2 linked regions of the Candidatus Minimicrobia sp. QA0096 genome follow. The protein of the gene in region 1 binds, or shares a complex with, the protein of each later gene. Links are inferred from orthologs where the notes say so. Each region holds a gene or a part of one and is shown on either strand. Other genes may lie near its edges.

Region 1 (7,096 bases):
CACGGCGGCAACCACCGACAGCAACTGTACTCCTCGGCCGATTTCAGCCGAGGAAATTCAGACTAGCCTGAAAACAACTGACGGCTCGCCTGAGTACACCGCCTACGAGGCGGTGGAATTCGCAGTGAACCTGACTCTTGCACAGAATCACTGTGCTGGAGATAGCATCACCGTATCTGTGCCGAGCGAACTTGGCACAGACACGGATTTCACACCGATTCCAATGACAACCCCGGAAGGGGTCATCATTGGGCACGCCACCTACTCTGCCGACCACACTGTGTCGATCAAACTGACCGATGCCGTAGAGGTGCCCGGACGAGTGAACTTCCACGCCTCGGCGTGGTGGCGCGTCCACATGAGTAGTTCTCTTATTCCCGGGGAAACCCGAGAACTGAAGTGGGACGTTGGTGGCACTGTTCGCAGGACGACCATCCGAGTGGGCACCTGCGACGGGTGTTCCCACGTTGGCAAGGACCCCTCTAAATGGGGTTCTGTGGATGACTCTAGGCAGCACGTGACAATCGTGCTGCCCACCGCGACCCAGGACAACCAGCAATTCGTCGTAACGGACATGCTGACCTCCCCGGGTCAGTCGTTCGTCTGTAGCAGCCTGCTCAATGGACGGGTTGGGGTCTATTCCTCGGCCGGCAACTGGGGTCAGCCCCAGTATATCCGGTTTGAGGAAGCCAATGTCGCTAGCTGCTCTAGCGACAAGGCGGTCGTCAAAGTCCAGCTTAATACGGGTGAAAAAGCCCGATTCGAGCTGAACATCGACGTCAGTTCCACAGACCCCGGTCCGTGGACTGACAAGGCAACCATCACGTCTCAGGATAAGTCCTGGGACATGAGTGCCCGGGTTGTTCGACGTGAGTCTGGTGGCGACGCGGGTTACGATACCCGCCCAACGCCGACTCCAACTCCGGCACCCACACCGGAACCGTCGGTAACCCCGACTCCCGTGCCCACGCCGACCCCGTCGACGACTCCTGAACCGAGTCCGTCAGCAACACCGTCGGCACCCACGCCGGAACCGAGCCCGTCGGTGACGCCGACCCCAACTCCAACCCCGGAACCGAGCTCAACACCGTCGGCACCCACGCCGAGCACGACCCCGTCGGTGACACCGACTCCGAGTCCGAGCACGACGCCTACGCCCTCGGCTATCCCCACACCAGCACCCCAGCACAAGAAGCTGGCGATCACTGGTACAAGTGGAGGTGCGATCGCTGGCGCGATTGCGCTAGCTGCCCTCGGAGGCATTGCCCTTTGGGTGCGCCGTCGTCAGACGTCACGCTCGGAGAGGTAACCCATCTCGTCGAGGGGTGTTAGTTTAATCGACTAGCACCCCTCGACAGAACATACAGATACAGAAAAAAGTTAGGAGGTTCTACACCCGCTCTACGGAGCGGGTTTTCTCTTTGATTAGACATAGAAGTCTATTGATTTTATTACGTTATTATTGTAAAATAGTAAATATGTCAGAATTAAGTAACGAGAGTCTACTAGAAGGCGCCGAATGCGCGAAACTAGCCCCCGAAGAAGCTGATCGCTTGTTTTTCCAAATAAACCCAAATACTCCAGACCAAGATCTAAGGGGCGTCAGAAAGACAGAGGTCGCGGAAGCTGCCATAGCTATGTGCCGAAAATGCCCAGTATTAAAACAATGCTTAGAATATGCACTTCGACACCCAGAATTTGCCGAATATGGCGTGTGGGGAGGCGCAACTGTCGCTCAACGCAGAAGAATATTACGATTAGGCGAAAATGCGATAAATAAGGCGATTGAATCGACTGGAAAATAATCACCATAACTCTTGTCTTTCGTTGTCATTTCTGCTACAATGGTCTGGAACATTACCAAAGACAGTGGCGACTTGACGTAAAACAAGTATAAAAATGCCACCGAGGGATGAAACTAACAGTTTTATTTGACGTCTTTGGTAGTGCGAGAATCAAAGACGTTTTTTGATTCTCCATTACCGCACGTTAACAAATTGGCACATAACAAATTAACTCAATCAAAGAAAGGATTTTTATGGCAATTTCACGCAATAAAAAACAAACTTTGGTTGCTGAACTGACAGAGCTATTAAAAGACGCTAAGGGCACGGCTTTTGCTCGATATCAAACCCTTACCGTTGCCGACCTACAAGAACTACGCAAGGCTGCTCGCGAAGCGGACGTCACCATCAAGGTTGTTAAAAACCGATTGGTACGCGTAGCTCTTCAAGGAATCGACACTTACAAAGAAACCGACACCAGCTTATTGGTTGGTCAATTGGTTTACGCTGTAAGTAGTGAAGATGAAGTTATGCCAGCTAAGGTATTGGACACGTTTGCAAAAACACATCCAGCATTACAACTTGCAGGTGGCTTCTCAGGCGAAGGCTTGGCAATTAGCGAAGCTGACGTTAAAGCATTGGCAGGCCTACCAAGCAAAGACCAGCTCGTTGCTCAAGTGGTATCACAATTGCTATCACCAGTACACGACACGGTCAACGCGCTTGGCGGCAATTTGCACGGACTTTTGGACGGCATCGAAGCCAAAGCTGCTGCTTAAGTTTAGCAATCAACACTAGTAACGTTGCATTCATCGCAACAATATAATAATAAAGGAGAATATCAATGGCTGATATTAAGAAATTGGCTGAAGAACTTGTAAAATTGACAGTTCTAGAAGTTAACGAATTGAAAAATCATCTTAAAGAAGAATACGGCATCGAGCCAGCTGCTGCAGCTGTCGCTGTTGCTGGTCCAGCTGCTGGTGGTGACGCCGCTGCTGCTGACGAAAAAACTGAGTTCACAGTTACTTTGAAAGACGCTGGTTCTCAGAAGGTTGCAGTCATCAAGGCTGTTAAAGAAATCACAGGCCTAGGTCTAGGTGAAGCAAAAGCTATCGTTGACGGCGCTCCAGCACCAGTCAAGGAAAAAGTTTCTAAAGACGAAGCTGAAGCTGCAAAGAAAACTTTGGAAGACGCTGGCGCTACTGTCGAGCTTTCATAATTTGTTATATAACGCCAATTTGTTTCGTTTAATCACCGTCCGCCCTGGGCGGTGATTTTTATGTCGCCAATCTTAATATCACGAACCGCACACCATTTTCAAGAGTAAAATTTGCAACACTTTTTCGTCCATATCTTATAGCGCTGTGGAAAATCAGAGAAAATTAGATGACACGACTTGATATAAATGTAGGGATATGCTATATATTAGTTAAGTATTATAAAAAATAGACAAAGGAATTGCGAGAACCATGTCTGAATTACCAGAAAAGCAAATTAAGCGTCTGAGGACACTTATTCAAGAGGCGGAGACCAATTTAGCTGCCGCAAAAGAATTATTGATTAGTATTATTGGCGACGACGGTCAAGTTGTCACACCAAAAACTTCGTCAGATAATGTAGCAGGAAAGATTATCGAAGGCGTATTTGACGGACAAATGATGCTCAGTCCTGACGGTAAAAATTACCCAATCCCAGCCAACTACGCTTCAAAGTCGAAGCTGGTTGAAGGCGACTTGATGAAATTGACAATCGCTGAAGACGGCAGCTTTATTTATAAGCAAATCGGCCCTGTGCCTCGAAAACAAGTCATCGGAACACTTGTCCAGCACGACGGAATTTACTACGTCGAGGCTTCCGGTCGCGAATATCGTATTTTGCTTGCTAGCGTAACTTACTTCCGAATTAACGTCGGCGACCAAGTTACAATCATCATCCCTGAAGACAATCCTGACGCAACTTGGGCTGCTGTCGAAGCTGCATTGTAAATATTATGCTACCGAGCGAGTTCTTGCTCAGTTACGCCAGTTTTAACGCTGATAATAAGCCTTTTATTAAATGTCAAGTTGGTGATAAAATTGAGCGTTATGAATTATTTGGACAAGATTTATCTCTTAAGTTCGATTTTTCTGTTAAATATTGCGCGGGTTGGGTGGATTTTGAGAATCGCTGTAGCCAAATTTGTCCAGATTACGCCACGGTTGATGAAAAGTATGAAAATTGCCTAAAATGCCGCGATAAAACCGGCTTCAATCCAGCATTTTACAATGCCAATTCGGTTTCCGCCCAACAAGAAAAAATCAATCAAAATCCGCACTTTGTTTACTTGGCGTACTTCGCGCCGAACGTCATAAAAGTTGGAATCTCGCAAGAAGAGCGCGGAATTCGGAGATTATTGGAGCAGGGAGCGCGATTAGCCGTAAAATTAGAAACGTTTTCTTCGGCATTGATCGCCAGGCAATACGAGGCGAAAATTTCCAAGCTGGACGGAATAGTTGAAACTCTACCAGTTCACAAAAAGATGGAATTGATAAAACAACCTTTTGACTATGCGATTGGCGAAAGGGAATTGCGACAAAAATTACTTGAAATTGAGCAAAAAATTGGTGTGTCGTTTCCGAAATCCGAGCTAATTCCTTGCGAAGATTATTTTCAAACCGCTGGCGTTGATTTGTCACGTGTTATTTTAATGAAGAATTACAGTCAATTAGTCGGACATGTACGCAGTGTCATCGGCTCAATTGCCGTCACTGATTACGATGGTCAGCTGCTGGCTTACAACATCAAAAAGCTTATTGGCTATCGGGCGCAAAAAGTTGACGGCGTCATTGACATAGAAATACCCAGCACGCAGCTGGCGTTGTTTTAAGAGTAATTTAACCGCGAGGCTTTTGTTAACATTATTACTTTTATTTTAGAAGAGCAGGGGTTGACTTTTTGATAGAACAGAAGTATAATTCTACTCATCCGAGAATAATCTCGGTGTACGTTTCACAATCAGAGGAGTTGATGATGAACAGCAAGAAGCGATTGGCGGCATTTATTGCCATCATTTCTCTCGTGTTCTCAGCGATGACGCTAGCCACCCCACCCGCCGCTCATGCCGTCGGGTGCTACGGAGACTGGTGCTCAGGACAGGACGCAGACGCAACGGGCTGCAGTGCCGATGCCGTCACCACCCAAATCTACAACCACAAGGAATTCTCCTTGCATGTTAGGTGGTCGCCAACCTGCAAGACAAACTGGGCTCGCATTTTCATGCATAGCCCAGGCTGGATCAAGTGCACTCGTAGCGGATATCTGAAAGCTGTCCAGGATACTGGATACACACAACAGGTATACTTCGATGCAATATGCGCGCCAGTCGTCACTGTACGCTATACGCCGATGATCTACTCGCCGGCACATAAAGTGCGTGCAGTGTTCGTGGACCAGAACAACTTCACATATTCAACACCATGGTCGTGAGACCAGTCCCTCGCTCTCTATTCAAGTATAGAGAGCGAGGGTAAAACACAGCAAAGGAGGCTACTAGTGAGCTTAACTACAATATTATTAAATACTTCAATAGTACTGGCACGATACTTGCCATACATCTTGGGAACGGTGACTCTAATTACATCAATATTCATCCTTAAGAAAGAAAAAATTAGCAAGAAGTCTAAGGCTCTGCTGTTAACTTGCATAATTACTGCCATTATCACAATAATAATCGTATTTATGCGATCTCGAATACTCGGAAATCACATTTGTTAACTTCTGTCTCAAGGTATAGTTTGCTATAATTATCTCATGAGGAGCATGAGGGGATGAGTCAGGCGCTATATCGTAAATATCGCAGTCGCAGTTTGGATGAAGTTTTAGGTCAAGATCACGTGACTAGTATTTTACGTCGAGCGTTAGAGCAGGGAAAAATTGCTCATGCGTACTTGTTGACCGGACCGCGTGGCGTGGGAAAAACATCGGTGGCGCGAATTCTGGCGCACGAGATTAACCACTTGCCATATGATGACGATTCTTCAAACTTGGATATTATTGAAATTGACGCAGCCAGCAATAACGGCGTTGACGACATTCGCGCTTTAAGAGAAAAAGCCCAAGTCGCGCCTGTTTCTGCACCGAAAAAAGTTTATATCATCGACGAAGTTCATATGCTGTCAAAATCAGCATTTAACGCGCTATTAAAAACCCTGGAAGAACCGCCAGAGCACGTGGTGTTTATCTTAGCTACAACTGACGCCGACAAACTTCCAGCCACCATTCTTAGCCGTGTCCAGCAATTTTTCTTCCGCCCAATTCCAGTAGAAATTATGACGCGCCAGTTAATGAATATAGCGAAAAAAGAAGGATTTGCAATCGAAGAGGATGCTGCCAGGTTAATCGCTGAACGTTCCCGTGGCGGATTCCGTGACGGCATTAGTACACTTGACCAATTGTCGATTTTAGCAACCCCAAACCAGCCGCTGACAGCGAATATGGTTACCGAATATTTGGGACTGAGCGACGCGACAATGCTCGGCAATTTGCTAGATTCATATACATCCGACGACAATGAGAAAGTCTTAAACATCTTCCAGGAATTAGAAAATAGCGGCGCAAATTCAGTTGTTGTGTCGCATCAGTTATTGTCGATTGCTCGCAATAGATTACGAAAAAATCCGAATCTTATTGGGTTGGTTCAGCAATTGATTGAGGTTGATCGACACCCGCACCCAGACTTGAAATTATTGACGATATTTATGAATAGCAATTCTCAGCAGACAGAAAAGTCAGCCGCGACAAAGAAAGATACAACTCAAGCTGCGCCCCAAAAACCCGCCAAAAAACCAACGCCAATTAAGACCGCAGAGCCAGCAAAACCGACCGAAAAGCCGATTAAAAAAGAAGAAAAACCAGTCGAGCCAGCAAAAAAACCCGCCGAAAAACCAAAGAAAACTGACGCGCCACTAGAGCTAAATTGGGAAAAAGTCATTGAAAGAGCGAAGGAAAAATCCCTCGGACTGGCGTCATTATTACAGAAAAGTCAGTGGTCGTTTGACGGTGAAAAATTGACAATTTACGCAGGTTCCGCGTTTTACAAGAAAAAGCTGGACGACGCAAAAAACAAACCATTGATCTCAGAAATTATCTCAGAAGAAACTGAGATGGATTTGGAAATTGATATAATTGGAGAGAAGAAGCCACCAGAGGACGAAAAATTGGCGGAAATTGCAGAATTAATGGGTGGCGGCGAAGAAGTTAAGCTGGAGGATATTTAATGGCAGATAAAAGCGAAGAAGTAAAAGGGAAGATACCGCCACAAAATTTGGACG
Region 2 (7,080 bases), 130 kb from region 1 along the record:
CAGACCCTGAGTTGACCCCAGAATCATCCAGGCGCTTCATTGCCACGGTTATCGCGCACGAACTTAGCCATCAATGGTTTGGCAATCTCGTTACCATGAACTGGTGGAACGACTTATGGCTCAACGAAAGCTTTGCCAATATGATGGAATACGTGGCGATTGATGCACTCCAGCCAGATTGGCGTATGTGGGAAGATTTTGCCACAAATGAAGTAACAGCCGCACTCAGGCGCGACAGCTTAGACGGCGTACAATCCGTTCAGGCCGACGTCAATCATCCAGATGAAATCAGCACATTATTTGACCCGGCGATTGTTTATGCTAAGGGCGGACGGCTGCTTGCTATGGTTAGAAAACTTATAGGCGAAGAGGCATTTCGCGCTGGACTTAAATCATATTTTGAAAAATTCGCGTATAAAAATACCGTCGGAAATGACTTATGGCAAGAATTAGAGTCGGCGAGCGGTCAGCCAATCGTCAATTTAATGAACGCTTGGATTTCCCAGCCAGGACTCCCTGTCGTATCGGTTTCAAGCAGCCACGACACGGCAACTTTAAGTCAAGAGCGATTCTTCATTGGTGAACACCAACCATCCGACGCATTATGGCCGATTCCATTATTCGCAAACCAGCCACTTGACGTAAAAATCTTGAATCAAAAAGAAACCACCGTTTCCATTGAAAAGCCATTGCAATTAAACTGTGGCTTAAGCGCCCACTTCATCACCAAATATGATGAATCCACTCGCGAATATTTATTGAAAAACATTACAGAATTGCCAACCTTGGATAAGATTTGTATCTTACAGGACGCGACAATACTCGCCCGCGCTGGATTTGAAAATTCGGCGTCACTACTTCCATTGGCATTGTCGCTAAAAACCGAAACCAACGAAAAAGTCTTCGGTATGGCGGCTGGTTCTTTGACAGAACTACGAAAATTCGTCGATGACAATGACGCCGCCAGAGATTCATTAAAGAAAATTTCTGGAGAATTTGCGCGCGCCACATTTGAAGAGCTTGGCTGGGATGAAAAAGACGGAGAATCGGATGACGACCGCGAACGACGCACCACAGCTTTGAGTTTGATGATGTATAGCGAAGATAAAGAAGTTTTGGACGAGGCAAAAACGCGTTTTGACAGCAATAAGCCGGAAGACTTACCGACAGAAATTCGAGCTTTAATTATCAGCGTAAACGTAAGACATTTTGAGACGCCAGAGATGATTGAAAATCTCTTTGGCACATATAAAAACACGCCGTCAAATGACCTGCAGAATGATATTGCAATTGGACTAACTTCCACTAAAAACCCTGAAACAGCAGAAAAAATTCTTGCCAACATTAAAAATTCCAATGTTATCCGCCCGCAAGACGCCAGCCGTTGGTTTGTGTATTTAATTCGGGCCAGAGAAAGCCGCCAGATTGCGTGGAATTGGCTGAAAGAAAACTGGGCGTGGGTCGAAGATACGTTTGGCGAAGATAAAAGCTATGATGACTTCATTCGCTATGCCGCCACAGCCCTACTAACAACCGACGAACTTAATGACTTTCGACAATTCTTTGAACCGATGGAAAATATTCCAGCCCTCGCCAGAACGATTAAGCTGGGAATTACCGAAATATCAGCACGCGCTGAACTGATTAAACGAGACAAAGAGGCGGTTATCTCCGCGTTGTAAATAATTTGGTCGCATTATTTTATGGTTTTTGACAAAATCTATTGACATTTTATTCTATTAGTGGTATAAATAGACACAGCTTTTGTTGACAGAACAAATGTTTTGTCTGAAAGCGCACTTTGACAAGTGAAGAGAATCTATAAGACGAAGGTGAGATTTTGCGGTATTCTAATAAGTGCCTCAAAACCTCATCTTCGATATATGCCATCCGGGCGTTGATCAGTGTTTCCAGCACGGGCGTTCGCCCAGATGAGGAGAGAGTACTACAATGTCGTTTATTACCGATGAAGTCAAGGCAAAGAGGGCTGCCAACCTCAAGGAAACAGAGGAGAGGATGGAGACACTCAGGAGAAATGAAGTCTCCCGTTTTCTCGAAGAGGGAATCCCCACACTGTGCGAGGAAGCCAGGAAAGCCGCAATCAATGAATACCTTATGAAAGGTAAGCTTCCAGATAAGATCTGTATCTCTGATCATAACCGTCTAGTCACTCCGGCAGTTGCAAACAGTCGCGGGTGTCGTAAGGAGCTCCTTAAGAAACTCCAGAGCCTCGAAGAGAAGGTCTGTGGTATTGAATTCCAATACACAGACTCCAACACGTGGGGAATTACTCCCGACCCCTGTATTGTCATCTACTTCTCCAACAACCAGGAGTAGCAGGCAATAGCCTCGCAAACATGGCGAGTCTGTAGACTCTCCGTCAGATTCTCTCACTTGTCATGTTTGCTCCATAGATGCGTGTCTATGCTGATGAGTCGGAAACGACGAAAGCGAACAATTTACTCCAACACCACACATTCTTCAACTACAGGCGGATTTCCGTCGACAGAAATTGCCAGCATTTGCATATCACAGCTTCCATACTGCGCATTTTTGGCAATGAATATTTCAGCAGCAAAACGCATTTGTTGCTGTTTTTTATTTGTAATCGCCGCCAAGCCATCGCCAAAATTGTCATTTTTACGATATTTGACCTCTGTAAAATATAAAACATTATCTTTTTTACTAACAATATCAATTTCACAATATCGCGTTCGCCAATTCCGCTCTATAATCTCATGACCATCAGCGACCAACCAATCCGCCGCCGCTTGCTCACCTTTATCACCAGTTTGACGCGTTGTGTCTTTTTGCTGGTTTTTAGACTTTCCGTCGTCAGACGCATTTTGCGAATTCGCCCCAGTATTAGCATATTTAGCCAACGGCGCAAAACTCAATCGATGAAGTGGCGTTATGCCCAGATTATCAATAGCCGCTCGATGCTTCACCACACCATAACCAACGTGCGAAGAAAAATCATATCCCGGATAAATATTATCCTGCTTCGCCATAAATTTATCGCGAGCCACCTTAGCAATAATCGACGCCGCCGAAACGCTCGGAATCAGACCGTCGGCTTTCGCTATAATTGTTACATACTTTTCTAGCGGTGTGCCCGCCAAAAAATTGACCGTCCCATCGATAATAATCTCATCAAACTTCGAGCCATTTTTCTGACATTTCGCTTGAATTTCTTTGACTGCGCGCCGCGTCGCCAGTTTAAGCGCCTCGCTCATCCCTATTTCATCCAGCTCCTCAGCAGAAACCCAACCCAACGCCCAAGCCGATGTTTGCTCGCGAATTTCCTCATCAAGCAACTCACGTCGTTTTTTGGTCAATTTTTTACTATCATCCAGTCCTTCAATTTCAGCGCCACCCAAAACCACCGCGCCAATCACCAACGGTCCAGCCCACGCGCCGCGCCCGACTTCATCAATCCCCAGAATCACCTGACAATCTTCCCTTTTTCGTTATAAAATCCGCAATAGTCCAGCCAATCCAAACTGTTGCCGCGCCTAATGTATTCGCCAAAATATCCCAATTCGTGTCGTCCAATTTTATACTCGCCAAGCCCACCTTGACCATAAATAATTCCGCCAACTCATTAATACAACCCAGTGCCGAAACTAAAGCAAATACTGAAAACGCCATCACCAACCAGTGCGCCCGCCATTTCATCGACGAAACCAAATACACCCAGAACAGCCCCGTAAATAGACCGCCACCCACAAAGTGTGTCGTAAAACTAGTGTCCTGTCCGTCAATCAACGGCGATGGCAAATACCAAGATATGAAAAACAACAAACACGCTACGTAAAGTAGCCAGCGATATTTTTGCTCACTATCAAAGCCGTTTTTCTTCAAAGCATAAGGAGCCGCCACAGCCAAGGTCGTCGGAACAAGGACGGATATATAATGAAATATTGCCATATTGAGATTATAACATGAGAAAACCGCCTCAGATTAAGAGACGGTTTTTAATGATTAGCCAATTGACAATTACGCGTCTTTATGGCGAGCTGCAACTTCAGCAGCCTTAGCGTCAAGTTCAGCCTGAGCGGCATCTTTTTCAGCTTGTTTTGCAGCAGCAGCCTGAGCAGCTTCTTCCTTCAAGCGTTCAGCTTCCGCTTCTGCCTTAACGTCATGAATGTCATTAACAGCAGCGCGATCAAAGTTCTTAGCTGTCAAGCGAGCTGACTTACCGCTACGCTGGCGAAGGAAGCTTAAGAACTTGCGGCGAACCTTAGCACGACGAACAATCTCAATCTTCTCAATCAGTGGACTGTGCATCAAAAATGACTTTTCAACGCCAACGCCTGAAGCAATCTTTCGAACCGTAATGCGTGATGTGTGTGATTTTTTATTGTCGGTGCGGATAACAACACCCTCGAACATCTGAATACGCTCTTTGTTGCCTTCCTTAATTTTCTGGTAAACGCGAACTGTGTCACCACTGCGAGCATCGACAACTGCTTGCTTTTTTTGTGCTTGGTTGATTTTGTTGATTAACTCAAAACTCATAATTTTTCCTATCTTCCGAACTCGCTCCGACTGGCCACGCAGTTGTACCTCTGCGGCTCCACATCAAACAAAGCTCGAATATTTAACTCTCGTACAATTACATAAGATAATAACACAAATATGAAGAAATATCAATTAAATAAAATTGGAGTATAATATAGTTATGGATTACAATAAATTAGCACTCGAACTACACGAAAAATACAAAGGTAAAATTACGACTAGCCTCAGAGATAAAGAGGAGCTTAATCGCGACAAGCTTAGCGCTTATTACAGCCCTGGCGTCGGCGCAGTCAGCCAAGCAATTGCCGAAAATCCAGCCGATTTACCAAAGTACACTTGGACAAACAATCTAGTCGCCGTAATCTCAGACGGCTCAGCGATTTTGGGCTTAGGCAATTTGGGACCAAAAGCCGCCATGCCAGTCATGGAAGGAAAAGCTTTATTATTTAAGCATTTTGCCGATGTCGACGCAGTGCCAATTGTGTTAGACGTTCACGAGCCAGAAGAAATTATTGCCACCGTTAAAGCCATTGCGCCAAGTTTCGGTGCCATCAACCTCGAAGACATTGCCGCACCAAAATGCTTTGAGATTGAAGAACGATTGAAGGCAGAATTAGATATTCCAGTCTTCCACGATGATCAACACGGCACAGCTGTCGTTGTATTAGCGGGCTTAATTAACGCCGCTAAATTGACAGGACGAGACCTGGCAGATTGCAAATTCGTGGTCATCGGCGCAGGCGCAGCTGGCACGGCAATCATCAAATTGTTAAATCTTTACGGGGCAAAAAACATCGTAGCGGTAGATAGCCGAGGAATTGTCGGAAAATCACGCACAGATTTGAACGCTGAAAAAACCGCGCTATTGGAATACGTCGACGCATCGCAATCTGGCTCAATTGAAGACGCCATCACTGACGCAGACGTATTCATCGGCGTATCGCGTGCAGGACTTCTCACTCCAGAATTAGTCCAAAAAATGGCGAAAGATCCAATCGTATTCGCACTAGCAAATCCTGTTCCAGAGATTATGCCAGATGTCGCCAAAGAAGCCGGCGTCGCAATCATCGGTACAGGTCGTAGCGACTTCCCAAATCAGGTCAATAACTCTCTGGCCTTCCCTGGAATTTTCCGCGGCGCATTAGATCACGGAGTTAAGAAAATCACCGATCAGCACAAATTAGCGGCTGCTGAAGCGCTAGCTAACCTGGTCGAAAATCCAACCGTCGACAAAGTCGTCCCAACTGCATTTGATGAGGGTGTTGTTGAAGCTATTGCGAATGTCATTAGATAAGCCTAAGCACCAGCACCGTACTTAGCCGCATCACGAGAGTTTCCATCTATAAACAGAGCCACTAACGACTCCTGGTTCTGTTTGTCGCAAGCTCCTAAGAATAAAACTACTTCAGTCACTCCAGCTTCCTGAAGAGATTTTTTAGTCTCACTTTCATCGGGCATATCTTCAATGCTGACTTTTGACACATAAACTCTCTTGGCGTTATGCGTTTGTTCTTTCCAGGCGTAAATTATAAACGGATAAAGCTCTCTTAATCTGTTATTTAAGCCAATTGGCAAACCGACAGACTTATCTTCTGAAGTTGCTACACATTTAGCAGCCATAGTTAATTTGTCCTTAATAATAGGTAGAATGTCCCGCTTCTTCTCGTCGTTTTCGTATCCAGTCATTTTATGCTCGACCTTTTTAGCCTCTTCAGTGCGCGCGTCGACTACTGCGACCACAGTACCGTCACCACCACGCTCAACATGCAGTACATCCACAATAGAATCTTCTTTAAGCCACGGAAACGTCTCGCTATCAAGCGTCACAGCATCTCCCGCCTTCAATCCAATTTCTACCAACTGAGAGCTGCCTTCTTCGATTGTCGGCTTCGATTTGTTTGATCTTTTTCTCTTAGCAACTTTTTTCAAAGACCCGCTCGCAATTTCACCCGCCACTTCGTAGGTTCTGAATTTTTCAGAAAGAACCTTTAGCTCACCTTCTAGAATTGACTCCATTTTTTCTTCCACCACGGATTTGGCAAGAGTTCGCACATTCGGACAATTTTCCTCAAATACAATTTCCGTATATTCACGAGCTAACAACTCCTCGTCCAGATCTCTCATCCCGTCCGCACAATCGAGTATGGTTTTAGCCCACTCCAAGTCTCTTTCATAATTAAAGAAGGCTTCAACGCGCTCCATACGTACATCAACATTGCTCTCGAGCATTGCATTAAATTCGTCATATTTAATCCCTGAAAAATCCGCCAACAGCTTGACTAATCTGTCCGTATTTTCACGAACTGGATCATATTCAGGCTGACTTACTTCAAATTCTATAAATGAAGAAGTATCATCTTTCTCATGAACACTATCAATCACAGTCTCCTTAGTCTCTAATGTGAGTTGTATATATTCAGAGTCGGCAGCATCTGGGCTAAGATTATTATTCCTCTGAAATTTCTTTACTTTAGGAATTTTATGTCCTTCAAGATTGCAATACTTCGGAACATTAACTTCCGCTATTTTAGCGGGAAAAATTTTATCTAACGACGA

The links.
Region 2: rplL (region 1) and rplS share a complex: the UniProt entries of both Escherichia coli proteins name them as parts of the 50S ribosomal subunit. The link is inferred for Candidatus Minimicrobia sp. QA0096 from one-to-one orthologs.

Annotation. Positions count from the first base shown.
Region 1 is NZ_OZ017288.1:124,522-131,617, reverse strand. The notes cover bases 1,369-4,317. They hold rplL (50S ribosomal protein L7/L12), read left to right. Parts: upstream 1,369-2,628; coding sequence 2,629-3,006; downstream 3,007-4,317. Other genes in these bases: AACH20_RS00635 (DUF2797 domain-containing protein), read left to right, coding at 3,778-4,317; AACH20_RS00640 (hypothetical protein), read left to right, coding at 3,257-3,772; rplJ (50S ribosomal protein L10), read left to right, coding at 2,039-2,563; AACH20_RS00655 (WhiB family transcriptional regulator), read left to right, coding at 1,479-1,805. Outside these bases: AACH20_RS00660 (hypothetical protein), read right to left, coding at 892-1,173; more of AACH20_RS00635, read left to right, coding at 4,318-4,653; AACH20_RS03695 (DUF2690 domain-containing protein), read left to right, coding at 4,794-5,252; dnaX (DNA polymerase III subunit gamma/tau), read left to right, coding at 5,594-7,042; dnaB (replicative DNA helicase), read left to right, coding at 7,042-7,096. UniProt on the Escherichia coli protein: The binding site for several of the GTPase factors involved in protein synthesis (IF-2, EF-Tu, EF-G and RF3). Is thus essential for accurate translation.
Region 2 is NZ_OZ017288.1:252,224-259,303, forward strand. What follows is about bases 2,761-5,693. They hold rplS (50S ribosomal protein L19), read right to left. Parts: upstream 4,522-5,693; coding sequence 4,000-4,521; downstream 2,761-3,999. Other genes in these bases: AACH20_RS01370 (ribonuclease HII), read right to left, coding at 2,761-3,449; AACH20_RS01375 (hypothetical protein), read right to left, coding at 3,433-3,930; AACH20_RS01385 (NAD(P)-dependent malic enzyme), read left to right, coding at 4,685-5,693. Outside these bases: AACH20_RS01360 (M1 family metallopeptidase), read left to right, coding at 1-1,682; AACH20_RS01365 (hypothetical protein), read left to right, coding at 1,951-2,337; more of AACH20_RS01370, read right to left, coding at 2,460-2,760; more of AACH20_RS01385, read left to right, coding at 5,694-5,818; AACH20_RS01390 (hypothetical protein), read right to left, coding at 5,821-7,080. UniProt on the Escherichia coli protein: This protein is located at the 30S-50S ribosomal subunit interface and may play a role in the structure and function of the aminoacyl-tRNA binding site.